4 regions of the Ensifer sp. ENS03 genome follow, and region 2 is predicted to be linked to each of the others. Evidence: riboswitches for the same ligand, from Rfam matches in the RefSeq annotation. Region 2 holds a riboswitch; each other region holds the start of a gene.
The links. Region 2 has a riboswitch for cobalamin ahead of bluB (5,6-dimethylbenzimidazole synthase). Riboswitches for the same ligand answer to the same signal wherever they lie in the genome.

Region 1 (3,685 bases), 160 kb from region 2:
CTCGACGTAAGTGTCGACCGACATCGGGTGCATCAGGCTCATCAGGCTGGCGATGCGCAGGCTCAAGCCTCCGTCGCGTCGGCCGTGAGCCGCGGCGATCGAGGAGAGCTCGGTGTCGGCGGCCGAGAGGAAAAGGATATCGGCCGGCGTTTGCCCAAGGTCGATCGCCTCGTTGCCGTCGGCGATCGTTCCTTTCTGGGCGAGAAGCAGATGCATTCGTCTTGTCCGGTGGGGCAATTCCGAACGAAAACGCTAAAAGCGTTTTCCATCCGGAACTGCATCATTTCAATGCGTTAGATCATTTCACTCAAAGAACGATCTAGACGAGCGCGGTAATCGCAGCGCGCACCGCCGCCTCGTCCATGTCGTGCAGGCCGATGACGACGAGGCGCGTACCGCGCTTTTCGCCGGCGCCCCAGGCGCGGTCGTAATATTGGTCGATGCGGGCGCCGACCGCCTGGATCAGGAGGCGCATCGGCTTGCCGGGCACGTCGGCAAAGCCCTTGAGGCGCAGAACGTCGTGCTCCGCGATCACGCCCTTCAGGCTATCGATGAACGCCGAGGGATCGGCGATCGAACCGAGCTCGACGACGAAGCTGTCGAACTCGTCGTGATCGTGCTCCTCACCTGCCTCGTGCTCCATCTCGTGATGCGACTTGCGGTTGGCGATATCGCTTTCCGTGCCGACACCGAGGCCAAGCAGGATGGCAGCGGCGACTTCCCCGTTCTTCGCCTCGATCATCGTGGGCTTGCGGCTGGTGCGCGAAGCCACCTCGTCGCGCACGGCCTTGAGGCCGGAGGCATCGATCAGATCGGTCTTGTTGAGAACGATGAGATCGGCAGCCGTCAGTTGGTCCTCGAACAGCTCCTCGATCGGGCTTTCGTGATCGAGATTGTCGTCCTCGACGCGCAGCGCATCGACCTTGTCGTGGTCGTCGGCAAAGCGGCCAGCGGCAACGGCGGCGCTGTCGACCACCGTGACGACGCCATCGACGGTCACTTCGCTGCGGATATCCGGCCAGTTGAAAGCGGCGATCAGCGGCTGCGGCAGGGCAAGGCCCGAGGTTTCGATGATGATGTGGTCAGGACGGTTTTCACGCTCCAGCAGCTTCGTCATGGTCGGGATGAAATCGTCAGCCACGGTGCAGCAGATGCAGCCATTGGTGAGCTCGATGATGTCGTCCTCGGTGCAGGCCTCGGCACCGCAGCCCTTCAAGACATCGCCGTCGACGCCGAGATCGCCGAACTCGTTGATGATCAGCGCGATGCGCTTGCCGTCGGCGTTCTGCAGCAGGTTGCGGATCATCGTCGTCTTGCCGGCGCCGAGGAAGCCGGTGATGACGGTCGCCGGGATCTTGCCCTGGTTGGCTCTCGCAGTGGTCATGGATCAACCCTTCATTTTCAGCGGCAAACCGGCCGCGACAAAGTAAACTTCAGCGGATTTCTCCGCAACGATCTGGTGAAGCCGGCCGGCATGGTCGCGAAACTCGCGGGCCATGCGGTTCTCGGGCACGATACCGAGGCCGACCTCATTGGAAACAAAGACGAGGCGCGCCCGCGCCTCGGGCAGATACGCAACAAGGGCGGCAAACTCCGCCGTCATGTCGCGCTCTTCCAGCATGAGATTGGTTACCCATAGCGTCAGGCAGTCGATCAGGACCACATGGCTGGGATCATCGATGCGTCTGAGGATGCCGACGAGATCGAGCGGCTCCTCATGCGTCGTCCAGCCCTCGCCGCGGCGCGTCCGGTGATGGTCGATGCGCTCGCGCATTTCGTCGTCCCAGGCGCGGCCCGTGGCGACATAATGCATGGTGAAGCCGGACGCTTCGACGAGCCTCTCGGAAAAGCTGGACTTGCCGGAACGGGCGCCGCCAAGGACCAGCACGGGCCCGGCGCTGAGACTGCTCATCGTGGCTGCCTCAACATTCCCAAATCAGCCGTCGGTGGCAAAAGCCATCGGACGCGCCACGGGCGCGTTCTTGAAAACATCTGCGAGCCAAAACAACCTCCGTGATGGCGTTGGAGACAAAAGTCCCCTCGGGCGGAATGCCCATGCCGGATGGCAGGTCTCCTGGCTCACGGCGTCACGGGCCGAACATCGCCTCGCCCTTAAACGGCAAGGTTCCGATGTCAGGGCCCGAGCGGCCCGCCTCACCTTCCCGGCGTCTTTCCGGTGCCACAGCGAACCTTTGCGCGTCGTCTCCGACGCATGGGCGCTGTGAGGGACATCGTGAAAGGCGGACGATTCGTAGAAGAAGAGGCGTCCAAACCCGGCTGATCACGATGCCACGCCAGTGGCTTTTCCGGTTTGATCCCCGACCTGCCCCGATTGCCCATGCAACCGGCCGACAGCCCGGCACCAAACCCGATGGCGAACCCTGACCGTTCTACAGTCGCGGGGTCGGCTGCGATAAGGATGCCCGATTTGGGTCCATCCGTCACATTCCCAATTATTCCCCCAGATCGCCACGACAAGGGGGAACCATCCAACACCTGATGATTAGGAAGCGGGCAGCCCAAAGTCAATCGACGCATGCGACGCCTCCCCGGCCGAGTTGCGCCACGCGACGATTTGTCGGGCGTCAGGCACGACGGCAGTGTGAACGGAACCGATGTCGAAACCTAGTGCTATGGATAGCAAACTGCTGCTAACACCTGTGCCAAAGTGCCGAGGGCGAATCTCGCCAAAAAAAGTGCCGAGGGCGAATCTCGCCAGAAAGGGAACCTTTCGAGTGGATACCGACCTGCGCCGCGTCGTCCTCATCGTCTCCCTGTTGAACCTTGGCTATTTCGGGGTCGAACTCCTTGTCGCGCTTTCGATCGGCTCGGTGTCCCTCATGGCCGACAGCGTCGACTTCCTCGAAGACGCCTCCGTCAACATGCTGATTTTCTTTGCTCTGGCCTGGACGGCGCGAACCCGCGCGCGGGTCGGCATGGCGATGGCGTTCATTCTACTGGTACCGGCGCTGGCCTTCCTTTGGACGGCCTGGGCGAAGTTCATGGATCCGGTCCCGCCAGAGCCCTTTGCCCTGTCCCTGACCGGACTTGGGGCGCTGGTGGTCAACCTCTTCTGCGCCTATCTGCTCGTCGCCTACCGTCACACGAGCGGCAGCCTCACGCGGGCAGCATTTCTCTCGGCCCGCAACGATGCCTTCGCCAATGTGGCCATCATCGCCGCGGGTCTGGCGACAGCCTATCTGTGGCAGTCGGCCTGGCCGGACCTGATCGTCGGCCTGGGGATTGCCCTGATGAACCTGGATGCCGCGCGGGAAGTCTGGGAAGCCGCAAGCGAGGAGCACGATGTCGCAGCGTAGTTCCGTCGGATAGGCTCGTTGCTCCTGTTGGGCCCGACGTACCGGACCTGCTGGCTGACCGTTGCCGCGTCCCTAGTGCCTGAGCAACTCGTCCAGCCAGCGCCGATCGAGCACAGCCTCCAGTTCGTTCGCGACATCGTCGAGCGCCGCATCGACCGATTGGCGGTAGTTGTTGGCGCCGCCTTCGATGCCGAAACTCTTGAGCAGCGCGCCGCGATAGGCGTCGCTGGTGAAGAGCCCATGCAGGTAGGTGCCCATCACGCGGCCATCGGCCGAAAGGGCGCCGTCGGCGCGATTGTCGATGCGCACCGACGGCCGGCCACAGTCCGCACCTTGCGTCTTGCCAAGATGGATTTCGTAGCCTTCGA
Region 2 (3,685 bases):
TGGGACGTGCAGACCGAAGGCGACTGGGAAATCGACAACTACGACCAGGCAAACCCGCTCTACGTCCTGTCCTATGCGCCCGATACCGGCCGGCTGCGCGGCGCGCTTCGCCTCCTGCCGACACTCGGCCCAAACATGCTGGACGATACCTTCCCGATCCTGCTCGGCGATAATCCGGAAATCCGCAGCGCTTCGGTCTGGGAATCCAGCCGCTTCTGCATCGAGCCCGAGATCTCGCAGGACCGCGCCTCGAACCAGGTGACGGTCGCGGCCGCCGAACTGATGTGCGGCGTCGGCGAGCTGGGCCTTGCTTCCGGCATCAGCCACATCGTCACGGTGACGGATGTGTTCCTGGAGCGCATGTTCCGGCGCATGGGATGCCCGGGCGAGCGTATCGCCGAACCGCATCGCATCGGCTCCGTTTTCGCGGTTGCCGTCGCTTGGGAAGTAACGCCGGATCTGCTCACGCGGATGAAGGCGGTCGCTGCCATCGAAGGTACCGTGCTCGAACGTCCGATGTCGCTGGAAACCGCCCGCGCCGCCTAAGCGCGTCAGTCGATCTGCGCTGTTAACGCAAACCGTCGCTTGTCGTTGCACGATCACCGACAAGCTCTATGATGGAGGCGAAACAGGAATGCCGCTGGCAGCAACCCGCAGAAGGTCGGCGCCGACCTGGCAACAGGAAGAGACTTTCGCCCGTGTTCACGCGCATGAAACACGTCGCTGCGGCCCTTGTGCCTCTGGTTCTGATCGGTGCCGGTCCGTCACTGGCATCGACGGCCTGCGACCGACTGAACGCGCGGCTCGCGCAACTGCCTGACTACGTCGCCAGCAATGCCGATGCGCGCGACTACGCAAGCGCGATCTCGCGGCAGAATATCGAGCTGCGGCGGGCAAAGAACGACCGCCGCCGCGCGGGTTGCAGTGGCGGCAACGCCATTGGCTTCGACGGCGGCGACCCCGACACTTGCTACGGCCTCAACAGCCTGATCGCCGAGATGGAAGACAATCTGCGCATGCTGAAGTCCGAGCGCGAGCAGATCGTCGCCGGCGGCAGCGACGACAGCCGGCGCCGCATCCTTGCCGCGCTGGAGATCAACGGTTGCTATGGCGACCGCGAGGAGTTCGCAAGCGTGGAACCGGACGTGCCGGAAAGCCACCGCAACATCGTTGCCGACCTGCCGCCGGAAGACGCCTACGGCCCGATGCTCGGCCGAGGCGAAGACGGCTACGCGCCGCAGGAGCGCTACTATAGCGGCACGCTCAGAACCATGTGCGTGCGCACCTGCGACGGCGCCTTTTTCCCGGTTTCTTCAGATGCGACGCCGGCCGATTTCCCGCGCGACGAGCAGGCCTGTCGGGCGCGCTGCCCGGGGGCTGAGACCGAGCTCTATTTTCACGACCTCAACACGGAAGAGAGCGACAAGATGGTCTCGGCCGTGACCGGCCGTCCCTATACCGAAATGCCCAACGCCTTTGCCTATCGCACCCGCGCTGTCGGAAAACCCGGCCAGTGCGGCTGCCAGATACCCCAGACCGCCTCGACCACACCGAAGGCAAACGGAACGAAGATCGGTGACGACCAGTCGTCGATCATCGTCATCGAGACCAAGAAGCCGGAAGCGGCGAGCAATACCGCCAAGGCGCCGGCCGAAGAGCGGCCTTACGATCCGTCGAAGAACAAGGTTCGCGTCGTCGGCCCGACCTACCTGCCGCAGGAAGAAACCGCCATCGACCTCAAGCATCCGAAGGGACCGGCCTATCAGCCGGTCCAGAATTGATCGGACGAGGCCTTACGCCTTCTCCTTGCTGCGTCCCCATCCGTCTTCGAAAACCAGCTCGTCGAGCGGCAGGCGCTGGCGCCAGCCCTTCACGGCGAGTTCCGGCTGCTGATAGAGGCGATCGACATAGCCGAGGCAGAGCCAGGCAACGATCTCGATATGATCTGGGATGCCGAGAATCGCCTTGATCTCGGCCTCGTGGAAAATGCTCACCCAGCCGACGCCCACCCCTTCGGCCCGCGCCGCAAGCCAGAGGTTTTGCACGGCGCAGACGGTGGAATAGACGTCCATCTGCGGATTGTGGGTGCGCCCGAGTACGACGGCACCGCCGCGCGTGCGGTCGCAGGTGACACAGATGCTGAGCGGCGCCTTGCGGATGCCTTCCAGCTTCAGCGCACGGTACTTGGCCTGTTGTTCCGCCTCGAACATCAGCGCGGCCTCGTCATTGGCGCGGCGAAACGCATGCCAGACGCGCTCACGCGTTTCTTCCGCCCGCACCAGCACGAAGTTCCACGGCTGCATGAAGCCCACGGACGGGGCGCTGTGCGCAGCGGCCAGCAGGCGCAAGATCAGATCATCCGGCAATGGCGCGGGCAGGAATTCATCGCGCACGTCGCGACGTGTCTCGATGGCACGGTAGACGGCCTCCCGCTCTGGCAACGAAAAGGCGCCGGCAGCCGCAAGGCCGCCCTTCGGTTCAGTCAGCATCGTTCGATCCCCAACAATGCGAAAACCTCCCGCCGTCCACGCGGGGTTCGGTCTATCTCGCCAGGCCGGTCTTCTGACTTCGGTTCAACCGATCACCTCGCCTTCCCAGATCGCTTGAAGATCCAGTGGCAAAACCTTGAATCAATTCAAGGCTCTCTTAGAGGCGATCGTCCCCGTCACAGCGTTGGGCACGTTCCGGAATGACACCGGATTCCCGATTCTCCCGCTTTCGCGGGCACCTGACGACGGCACTAAGTGCACAGCCGTTTGAGAAAGACAAGCGGCGCCAACCCGGCCGGGACATGGCACGCCACTTTCCGCCGGCTACTGTCGAGCTTAGTCGTTTACCTCCACCTCAAAGCGGAGCGACCGGATGTGGCGAACCGTCATAGGCGCCCCAGACCGACTGATCGAAGCAAATCACCGATCCGGTCATCAGCCCGGACTCGGCCGACGACAGATAGGCGCAGGCCCGCGCCACTTCGGCCGGATCGACGAGCCGACCGAAAGGCTGGCCGGCCGCCGCCTTTTCGAGCCAATCGGCCGCCGCGCCATGAAACTCGCGCTGGATGCGGTCTTCGCCTTCGGACGCCATCCAGCCGATATTCAGCCCGTTGACGCGAATGCGGTTGCGAAGAAGCGCATAAGCCGTGTTTTTGGTCAGCGTTTCGAGGGCGCCTTTCGACGAACAATAGGCGGCAATGAACGGCTGGCCGGCCATCGCCGACATAGAGCCGATGTTGACGATCGTGCCCTCGGTCTTCTCCCGCCGCATGATCTTCACCGCCTCCTGCATCAGGAAGAACGGCGCGCGCACATTGATCGCGAACATGCGGTCGAAGAGTTCGGGCGTGGTGTCGAGGATCGTGCCACGGTCGGTGATAGCTGCGGCGTTGACCAGCGCATCGACCCGGCCGAATTCCGCGTCGCAAGCGGCGACCACCTTGCGGGCGTCCTCTACTTTTTCAAGATCGGCCTCGACATAGACAACTTTCGCACCGCTTGACTTGCCGATCTGCTCGGCCTTCGCCCGCCCCTTGGCGGCGTTGCGGCCGCAGATGACGATGCCTTCAGCGCCGCGCTCGGCGAAAAGGCCAGCAATCGTCGCGCCCAGTCCCTGCGTACCACCGGTGACGATGGCGATCTTGCCTTGCAATTGTCCACTCATCGAATTCCTCCCTCGGAAATGATCGTTT
Region 3 (3,685 bases), on a different contig from region 2:
CGGTTCCCAATTGCCATTGAAGTGGCTTTTGGCGGGGCTGAGATGGGTGTCGCTGATCTGGACGATTTTCAAGGAAACGGGCCTCCGACGATGGCGTGCGGTATCCGCGTCGGAGGGCTGATACTTCCCTTCTCTGCGGTTGGCCGCAGTCTTTAGGGAGCCGCCATGTCAGTTTGGTAACAGCCGTTCTCAGCTGATTTTCAGTTTCTCCATGAAAGCGTCATCTTCAGAAGACCGACGGGCCGAGTGGGCCCCGTTGTGTCTCTACATTGCGCCGTGGTCGGTCCGACGCGACGCCGGACAGGATTGCTCCATCACGGTCGAAAGCATGGCGTTCGACGCATCGGCCTCGGCGACGACCCAGTCGCGAAAGGCCTGGATCTTCTTCTGCCGCCTGGTGCTTTGCGGATAGACGAGCCAATAGGCGCGACCGTCGCGCACCACATGCTCGAACGGCCGGATGAGCCTGCCGCTCTTCAGTTCATCCATCAGGAAGGTCGAGACGGCAATCGCAATGCCGTGATCCGCAAGGATTGTGGCGACATCCATCGCCTGGACATCGAAGATCAATTCGGTGCCATTGCTTGCCGGCGGTTCGACGCCGGTTTCGATCATCCACCGCCGCCACCAGCTGGCGTTGCCGAAACGCCGGACTCTCAGAACGTCCGCGGGCTCCTTGAGCTGGTGCTTTTCCAGGAAGGACGGCGTGCAGACAGGCACGTAATCGAGCGGAAACAAGGGAAAGACATCGTTGCCCGGCCAGTCGCCGGCGCCGCTGCGCACCGCGAGATCGATGGCGTCACGTTTGAAATCGACCAACTCGGTCGACATGTGCACCCTGATGCTGATGTTGGGATGCGCGGTCTGAAACGACGCGAGGCGCTGACCGAGCCAGCTCGACACGACGGTTGGCAGCACCGAGATGTGCAGGTGATGTTCGGTCTTGTCGGCGATCTCCGAGAAGGCCGCCCCTAAGAGATCGATCGCTTCGGTCACCTTCGGCGCTAGCTGCCGCCCGGCGCCGGTCAATCGCACCTCGCGCGGAAGCCGGACGAACAGCGGCGCGCCGATGCGATCTTCCAACAGCCGGATCTGATAACTGACGGCCGCCTGCGTCATGCCGAGCTCTTCGGCGGCGCGGGTGAAACTCAGGTGCCTAGCGGCGGCCTCAAAGGCGCGCACCGCACTCATGGGAGGAATCTTGCTCATGGAACTGAGATAAGCATTCTTTATGCCAGCATGCGAGAAATCGCTTTGCGCGAAACGGCAAAAACCCTCACTTTTTTCGCGAACACACGCCCTTGAGAGAAGTGAGGATAGCAATGCTTAGCGCAGTGCGATCAACGATTTACCATGTCCTGAACTGGGCCGATAAAACCCTCGGCCCTCCGGTTGCCATCGACACGTTCAACGAGTTCCAACTCCGGGATATCGGCCTGACGCGAGATCAAGAGCATATCCGCGCGCGCGTCGGCGACGCGGCGGATCCGTGGCAGTGGCCGGAGGAGGACGCTTGGACCAAACCGCAACCGTCCCGTGAGCGGAAAGCAATGGAAAGACCTCGTCCTGCCACTGTCTCGCCGCGGGCGGCGGCGGGAGAGAATAAAGACATAAGCATTTCTTTATGCGATTGACGAAGAGCTCGGGACAGGGCATTGTCGCCCCATCGTGGTTCTTCGCCCGCCTTTGGAGGGACGGAGCTAAGAGGGAATTCGGTGCGGCGCCAGACAAGCGCCCATGCCGGAGCTGCCCCCGCAACTGTAAGCGGAGAGCGGCCGTTCGAAGATGTCACTGAGGGAGACGCCTCGGGAAGACGGAACGGTCCGTGACGACCCGCAAGCCAGGAGACCTGCCGCGATGAACAACGTCCACGGGCGGGGTGTCCGATGAGGCGCGTTGAGGACGCGGGATCGCTCTCGCGCCGCGGCTGCGTCGCATTCAAGCCTTGCCCATAACCTTCGGGGTAAGGAAATGACCATCAAGACTGCCAATCTCGGTTTCCCGCGCATCGGCCGCCGTCGCGAATTGAAATTCGCGCTCGAACGCTATTGGGCCGGAAAGGCCAGCCGCGGCGAACTTCTCGATACCGGAGCCAAGCTCCGCGCTGAAAACTGGGCCGCGCAGAAAACGCGCGGCATCGACATCATCCCCTCCAACGACTTCTCCTTCTACGACCACGTGCTCGATACCGCCGTGCTTGTCGGCGCAATCCCGCCGGCCTATGGCTGGACGGGCGGCCCGGTCGATCTCGACACCTATTTTGCCATGGCGCGCGGCTCGGCCGGAACGCCCTGCGCCGCCGGCTGCACCCATTCGGGAAGCAGCAGCGGCACTCCCGCGCTCGAAATGACAAAGTGGTTCGACACCAACTATCACTACATGGTGCCCGAGTTCGACAGGGATCAGCGCTTCGAGCTCACCCACAATCGGCCGCTGGAAGCCTTCCAGGAAGCTCAGGCCCTCGGCTATCGCACACGCCCGGTGCTCATCGGCCCGGTGACACTGCTGAAGCTCGGCAAATCGAAGGGCGGCGACTTCGATCCGGTCGATCTGATCGAACGGCTCCTGCCCGTTTACGTGAGGGTCCTGGCGGAGCTTGCTGACGCCGGCGCCGATTGGGTCCAGATCGACGAGCCTTGCCTGGCGCTCGATCTCGCGGACAAGGATCGTCGCGCTCTCGACCTCGCCTATCGCACGTTCGACACCGACGTGCCCGGACTCAAGATCATGCTGGCGACCTATTTCGGCTCGATCGGCGACAACACGGCAACGGCGTTGGCGCTGCCGGTCGATGGACTGCATGTCGATCTCGTGCGCGCGCCGCAGCAGATCGACACGCTCATCCAATCGGCTCCGGCGGACCGGGTCCTATCGCTCGGGGTCATCGACGGCCGCAACATCTGGCGGACCGATCTGGCCGGCCTGTTCCGCCGGCTGCAGCCTCTGACTTCGGCCCACGGCCGCGACCGCATCGAACTCGCACCTTCATGCTCACTCCTGCACGTGCCTATCGATCTCGAGCTGGAGCGTGCGCTTGATCCGGAACTTTCCTCCTGGCTCGCCTTCGGTACGCAGAAACTCGACGAACTCAGCCTGCTTGCCAGCGCCTTCGAGCCGGGGCTTGCCATTTCCGAGCACGTTTTCGCCGCCTCGATCGCGTCCGCCCAGGCGAGGCTCACCTCACTCAGGATCCATGATCCTCTGGTCGCCGGGCGCTTGAAAGCGCTGACGGATGCGGACAGCAAGCGGCAATCCCCGTTCGCGGGCCGCCGGGCACTGCAGGCGAAGAAGCTGTCATTGCCGCTCTTCCCGACAACGACGATCGGATCCTTCCCGCAGACATCGGAGGTTCGGCAGGCCCGTTCACTGCATGCGAAGGGCGAACTCAGCTATGTCGACTACACCGCCTATCTTCGCCGAGAGACCGAAGTGGCGGTGCGCTGGCAGGAAGAGGTCGGCATCGACGTAGTCGTTCACGGCGAGTTCGAGCGCAACGACATGGTGCAGTATTTTGGCGAGCAGCTCTCGGGCTACGCCTTCACCCAGAGCGGCTGGGTGCAGAGCTACGGATCGCGCTGCGTGCGTCCGCCTGTTATCTTCGGCGACGTTTCGCGACCAAACCCGATGACGGTCGAGTGGGCGACCTTCGCGCAGTCGCTGACCGATCGCCCGGTCAAGGGCATGC
Region 4 (3,685 bases), on a different contig from region 2:
CACGCCGGACCAGATCTGGGTCAATCCCGATTGCGGACTGAAGACCAGGCGCTGGGAAGAGACGCGGCCGGCGCTCGTCAACATGGTCGCCGCCGCCCGCTCGCTTCGAGCGGCTTTTGCCGCCGATACGCGCGAAGCCGTCAAAGCATGACGGGGCAGCACGAAGTCACGACGGCGCCGGGGGAAACCCCGGCGCCACAAACCCTGATCGACATCGTTTTTCCAGGCGATACCAATCACCATGGCACGCTCTTTGGTGGCGCCGCCCTCGCGTCGATGGACCGGATCGCTTTCATCGTCGCCACCCGTCACGGGCGCGTTCCCTTCGTCACCGCATCCTGCGACCGCATCGATTTTCGTGCGCCTGCGCGCATCGGTCAGATCGTCTGCTTCAGCGGCCGTCCGGTTCGTGTCGGGCGCCGCTCGGTGGTGGTCGAGGTCGAGATGATCGCGGAAGATATCGCCACCGGCAGCCGCGCCCTTTGCAGCAGGGGCACCTTCACCATGGTCGCGATGCCCTGTGCCGATGAAACGGATTGGATGCTGCCGCCGCTCGATGTGGCAACGGACACGCCCGAAGAGGCGGGCACCCTACGCATGGTCGACATCGTCTTTCCCGGCCAGGCCAACAGCTTCGGCGCCATATGCGGTGGCAACGCCCTCGCGCATATGACGAAGGCCGCATTCGTCGTCGCGACGCGCCGGAGCCGCCGGGCGACCGTCCTTGCCTCCTGCACCGGTATGGACTTCAAGCACCGGATCATGATCGGTTCGATCATCGAACCCATCGCCCGCATTGTGCGGACGGGTCGCAGTTCAGCCACCGTCGAGGTCGAACTCTGGTCGGAAGAGCTCCTCACCGGTCTGCGACAGCGGACTGTTACCGGAACGTTCGCTATGGTCGCCGTCGACGATGACAACCGGCCCGTGGCCGCTTTCGCTGCTTGATGGAATGGGGCGTCCGCACCAGGGGCGCCCTATCCACAACCTTGGTGCCAACCGGCTGTTTACTCCCCGTTATCCACACTGCAAAAGAAACCACCCTCCTACCCCCGCCTTCCACATACGGAACCTATTGACGCAGATTTGCGATGAACTACTATATCTAGTGTTCGAGGTTCTTCCGATTCGCAAGGATTGGGAGCTAAGACGGGAATACGGTGCGCCGGCGGGTTTCCGCTGAGGCTATGCCGTAGCTGCCCCCGCAACTGTAGACGGCGAGCGACTGTCCGGATTTGGACCACTGAGGCATGAGGCCTCGGGAAGGTCGGGATGGAAGCTTTGACCCGTAAGCCAGGAGACCTGCCTCGATCACCAAACGTCCACGGGCGGGGTGTCCGGAGGGGTTGAGTGCGTGGCAGGATGAGCCTGCCCGATCGTCTCGACGTCTCCCCGGCAGCCCGTCGAAAGCTTCGGGGTGAAGTCATGCCAGTTTCTTCCAGTTCAGATCCACCTTCTGCGGACGGGTGCGCGTTGTTGCGCGCCTGATTGAAAGGCCGCGCCTTGAAAACCCGCATCCGCGGAATTCCTGAGCGCCCGACCAAAACGAGCCGGCCCGGTTGCGTAACCGACCTTGGGCCAGCTTGACGACGTCAACTCCGGTCGAGGCGACCGGGGAGCGATGTTTCGTGTCCAATCGCCAACACCACGGTTCGCGTTCGCGCGATCCGACGACTTTTTGCGCCCATTTGCCAGACCCCCACGAGGAACCCATGTCGATCACCGTCTACAGCAAACCAGCCTGCGTCCAATGCACCGCCACAACCCGTGCGCTCGACCGCCAAGGCATCGATTATCGCATCGTCGATATCTCCGAGGATTCCGATGCATTCGCGCTGGTGCAGGGTCTTGGCTATCGGCAGGTCCCGGTCGTCGTCGCCGGCGAGCGGCATTGGGCGGGTTTCCGCCCGGACATGATCAGCGCGCTTTCCTGAAGGACGCTGGCGATGGGCCTGATCGTCTATTTTTCCAGCCGCTCGGAAAACACCCATCGCTTCGTCGAAAAGCTCGGCCTTCGCGCCGCCCGCATACCGCTCAGGGAAGGTAAGGACGCACTTACGGTCGCAGAGCCCTACGTGCTGATCGTGCCGACCTATTGCGGCGACGATGGCCGCGGGGCGGTGCCGAAGCAGGTCATCCGCTTCTTGAACGACGCGGGCAACCGCTCTCACATCCGCGGCGTGATCGCAGCGGGCAACAGCAATTTCGGCGCGACCTACGGGATCGCCGGCGACGTGATTTCGGCCAAGTGCCGGGTACCCTATCTCTACCGGTTCGAGCTGCTCGGGACCGACGAGGACGTCGCCAATGTCAAAAACGGGATGGAACGATTTTGGACGTCACGACACTCGAACGCCCCTTGAAGGCGACGGAAGCAGCGCTCGACTATCATGCGCTGAACGCAATGCTGAACCTCTATGACGAAGAGGGACGGATCCAGCTCGACAAGGACCGGCAGGCGGCGAAACAGTACTTCCTCCAGCACGTCAACCAGAACACGGTGTTCTTCCATAACCTCCGGGAAAAACTCGATTATCTGGTGACCGAGGGCTATTACGAGCAGGAAGTGCTGGACCAGTATTCCTTCAACTTCGTGCGCGATCTCTACGATCATGCCTATTCAAAGAAGTTCCGCTTTCCGACCTTCCTCGGGGCGTTCAAATACTACACGTCCTATACGCTGAAGACCTTCGACGGAAAGCGCTACCTGGAACGCTACGAAGACCGTGTCTGCATGGTGGCGATGGCCTTGGCGCGCGGCAACGAGGGGCTTGCCCGCGATCTCGTCGACGAGATCATCTCCGGCCGCTTCCAGCCGGCAACGCCGACTTTCCTCAACGCCGGCAAGAAGAGCCGCGGCGAGCTCGTCTCCTGCTTTCTGCTCCGGATCGAGGACAACATGGAGAGTATCGGCCGCGCCATCAATTCGGCGCTGCAGCTTTCCAAGCGCGGTGGCGGCGTGGCGCTGTCGCTCACCAACATCCGCGAGATGGGCGCGCCGATCAAGCAGATCGAGAACCAGTCATCCGGCGTCATCCCGGTCATGAAGCTGCTCGAAGACAGTTTCTCTTACGCCAACCAACTCGGCGCGCGCCAGGGAGCCGGTGCTGTCTACCTGCACGCCCACCACCCCGACATCATGCGCTTCCTCGATACCAAGCGCGAAAACGCCGACGAGAAGATCCGCATCAAGACGCTGTCGCTCGGCGTCGTCATCCCCGACATCACCTTCGAGCTCGCCCGCAACAACGAGGACATGTATCTGTTCTCACCCTATGACGTGGAGCAGGTCTATGGCGTGCCCCTCACCGAGATTTCGGTGACCGAGAAGTACCGCGAGATGGTCGAGGATGCCCGCATCCGCAAGCGCAAGATCAAGGCGCGCGACTTCTTCCAGATCATCGCCGAGATCCAGTTCGAAAGCGGTTATCCCTACATCATGTTCGAGGACACGGTGAACCGGGCAAACCCGATCGCCGGGCGCATCACCATGAGCAATCTCTGCTCGGAAATCCTGCAGGTGAGCGAAGCGAGCGCGTTCAACGACGACCTCTCCTACAAGCACATGGGCAAGGACATCTCCTGCAATCTCGGTTCGCTGAACATTGCGGCTGCGATGGACAGCCCGGATTTCGGCCAGACGATCGAGACCTCGATCCGCGCCCTCACCGCCGTCTCCGAAATG

Region 1: it holds a riboswitch for cobalamin, as region 2 does, so the genes downstream of both, cobU (bifunctional adenosylcobinamide kinase/adenosylcobinamide-phosphate guanylyltransferase) here and bluB (5,6-dimethylbenzimidazole synthase) in region 2, are expected to answer to the same signal.
Region 3: it holds a riboswitch for cobalamin, as region 2 does, so the genes downstream of both, metE (5-methyltetrahydropteroyltriglutamate--homocysteine S-methyltransferase) here and bluB (5,6-dimethylbenzimidazole synthase) in region 2, are expected to answer to the same signal.
Region 4: it holds a riboswitch for cobalamin, as region 2 does, so the genes downstream of both, nrdH (glutaredoxin-like protein NrdH) here and bluB (5,6-dimethylbenzimidazole synthase) in region 2, are expected to answer to the same signal.

What each region holds. Positions count from the first base shown of each region.
Region 1 is NZ_JACVAV010000002.1:309,862-313,546, forward strand. Features, by position in the region: gene cobN (cobaltochelatase subunit CobN) at 1-216, opposite strand, end outside; gene cobW (cobalamin biosynthesis protein CobW) at 320-1,384, opposite strand; gene cobU (bifunctional adenosylcobinamide kinase/adenosylcobinamide-phosphate guanylyltransferase) at 1,388-1,912, opposite strand; cobalamin riboswitch at 2,047-2,505, opposite strand; gene IB263_RS08135 (cation transporter) at 2,736-3,317, shown strand; gene IB263_RS08140 (cobyric acid synthase) at 3,390-3,685, opposite strand, start outside.
Region 2 is NZ_JACVAV010000002.1:146,523-150,207, forward strand. Features, by position in the region: gene IB263_RS07340 (acyl-homoserine-lactone synthase) at 1-546, shown strand, start outside; gene IB263_RS07345 (DUF2865 domain-containing protein) at 711-1,781, shown strand; gene bluB (5,6-dimethylbenzimidazole synthase) at 1,794-2,489, opposite strand; cobalamin riboswitch at 2,535-2,747, opposite strand; gene IB263_RS07355 (SDR family oxidoreductase) at 2,845-3,657, opposite strand.
Region 3 is NZ_JACVAV010000003.1:521,375-525,059, reverse strand. Features, by position in the region: gene IB263_RS15275 (metallophosphoesterase) at 1-72, opposite strand, end outside; gene IB263_RS15270 (LysR substrate-binding domain-containing protein) at 265-1,191, opposite strand; gene IB263_RS33955 (hypothetical protein) at 1,323-1,634, shown strand; cobalamin riboswitch at 1,653-1,872, shown strand; gene metE (5-methyltetrahydropteroyltriglutamate--homocysteine S-methyltransferase) at 1,972-3,685, shown strand, end outside.
Region 4 is NZ_JACVAV010000003.1:517,200-520,884, reverse strand. Features, by position in the region: gene metE (5-methyltetrahydropteroyltriglutamate--homocysteine S-methyltransferase) at 1-151, shown strand, start outside; gene IB263_RS15260 (acyl-CoA thioesterase) at 148-948, shown strand; cobalamin riboswitch at 1,099-1,325, shown strand; gene nrdH (glutaredoxin-like protein NrdH) at 1,713-1,934, shown strand; gene nrdI (class Ib ribonucleoside-diphosphate reductase assembly flavoprotein NrdI) at 1,947-2,363, shown strand; gene nrdE (class 1b ribonucleoside-diphosphate reductase subunit alpha) at 2,333-3,685, shown strand, end outside.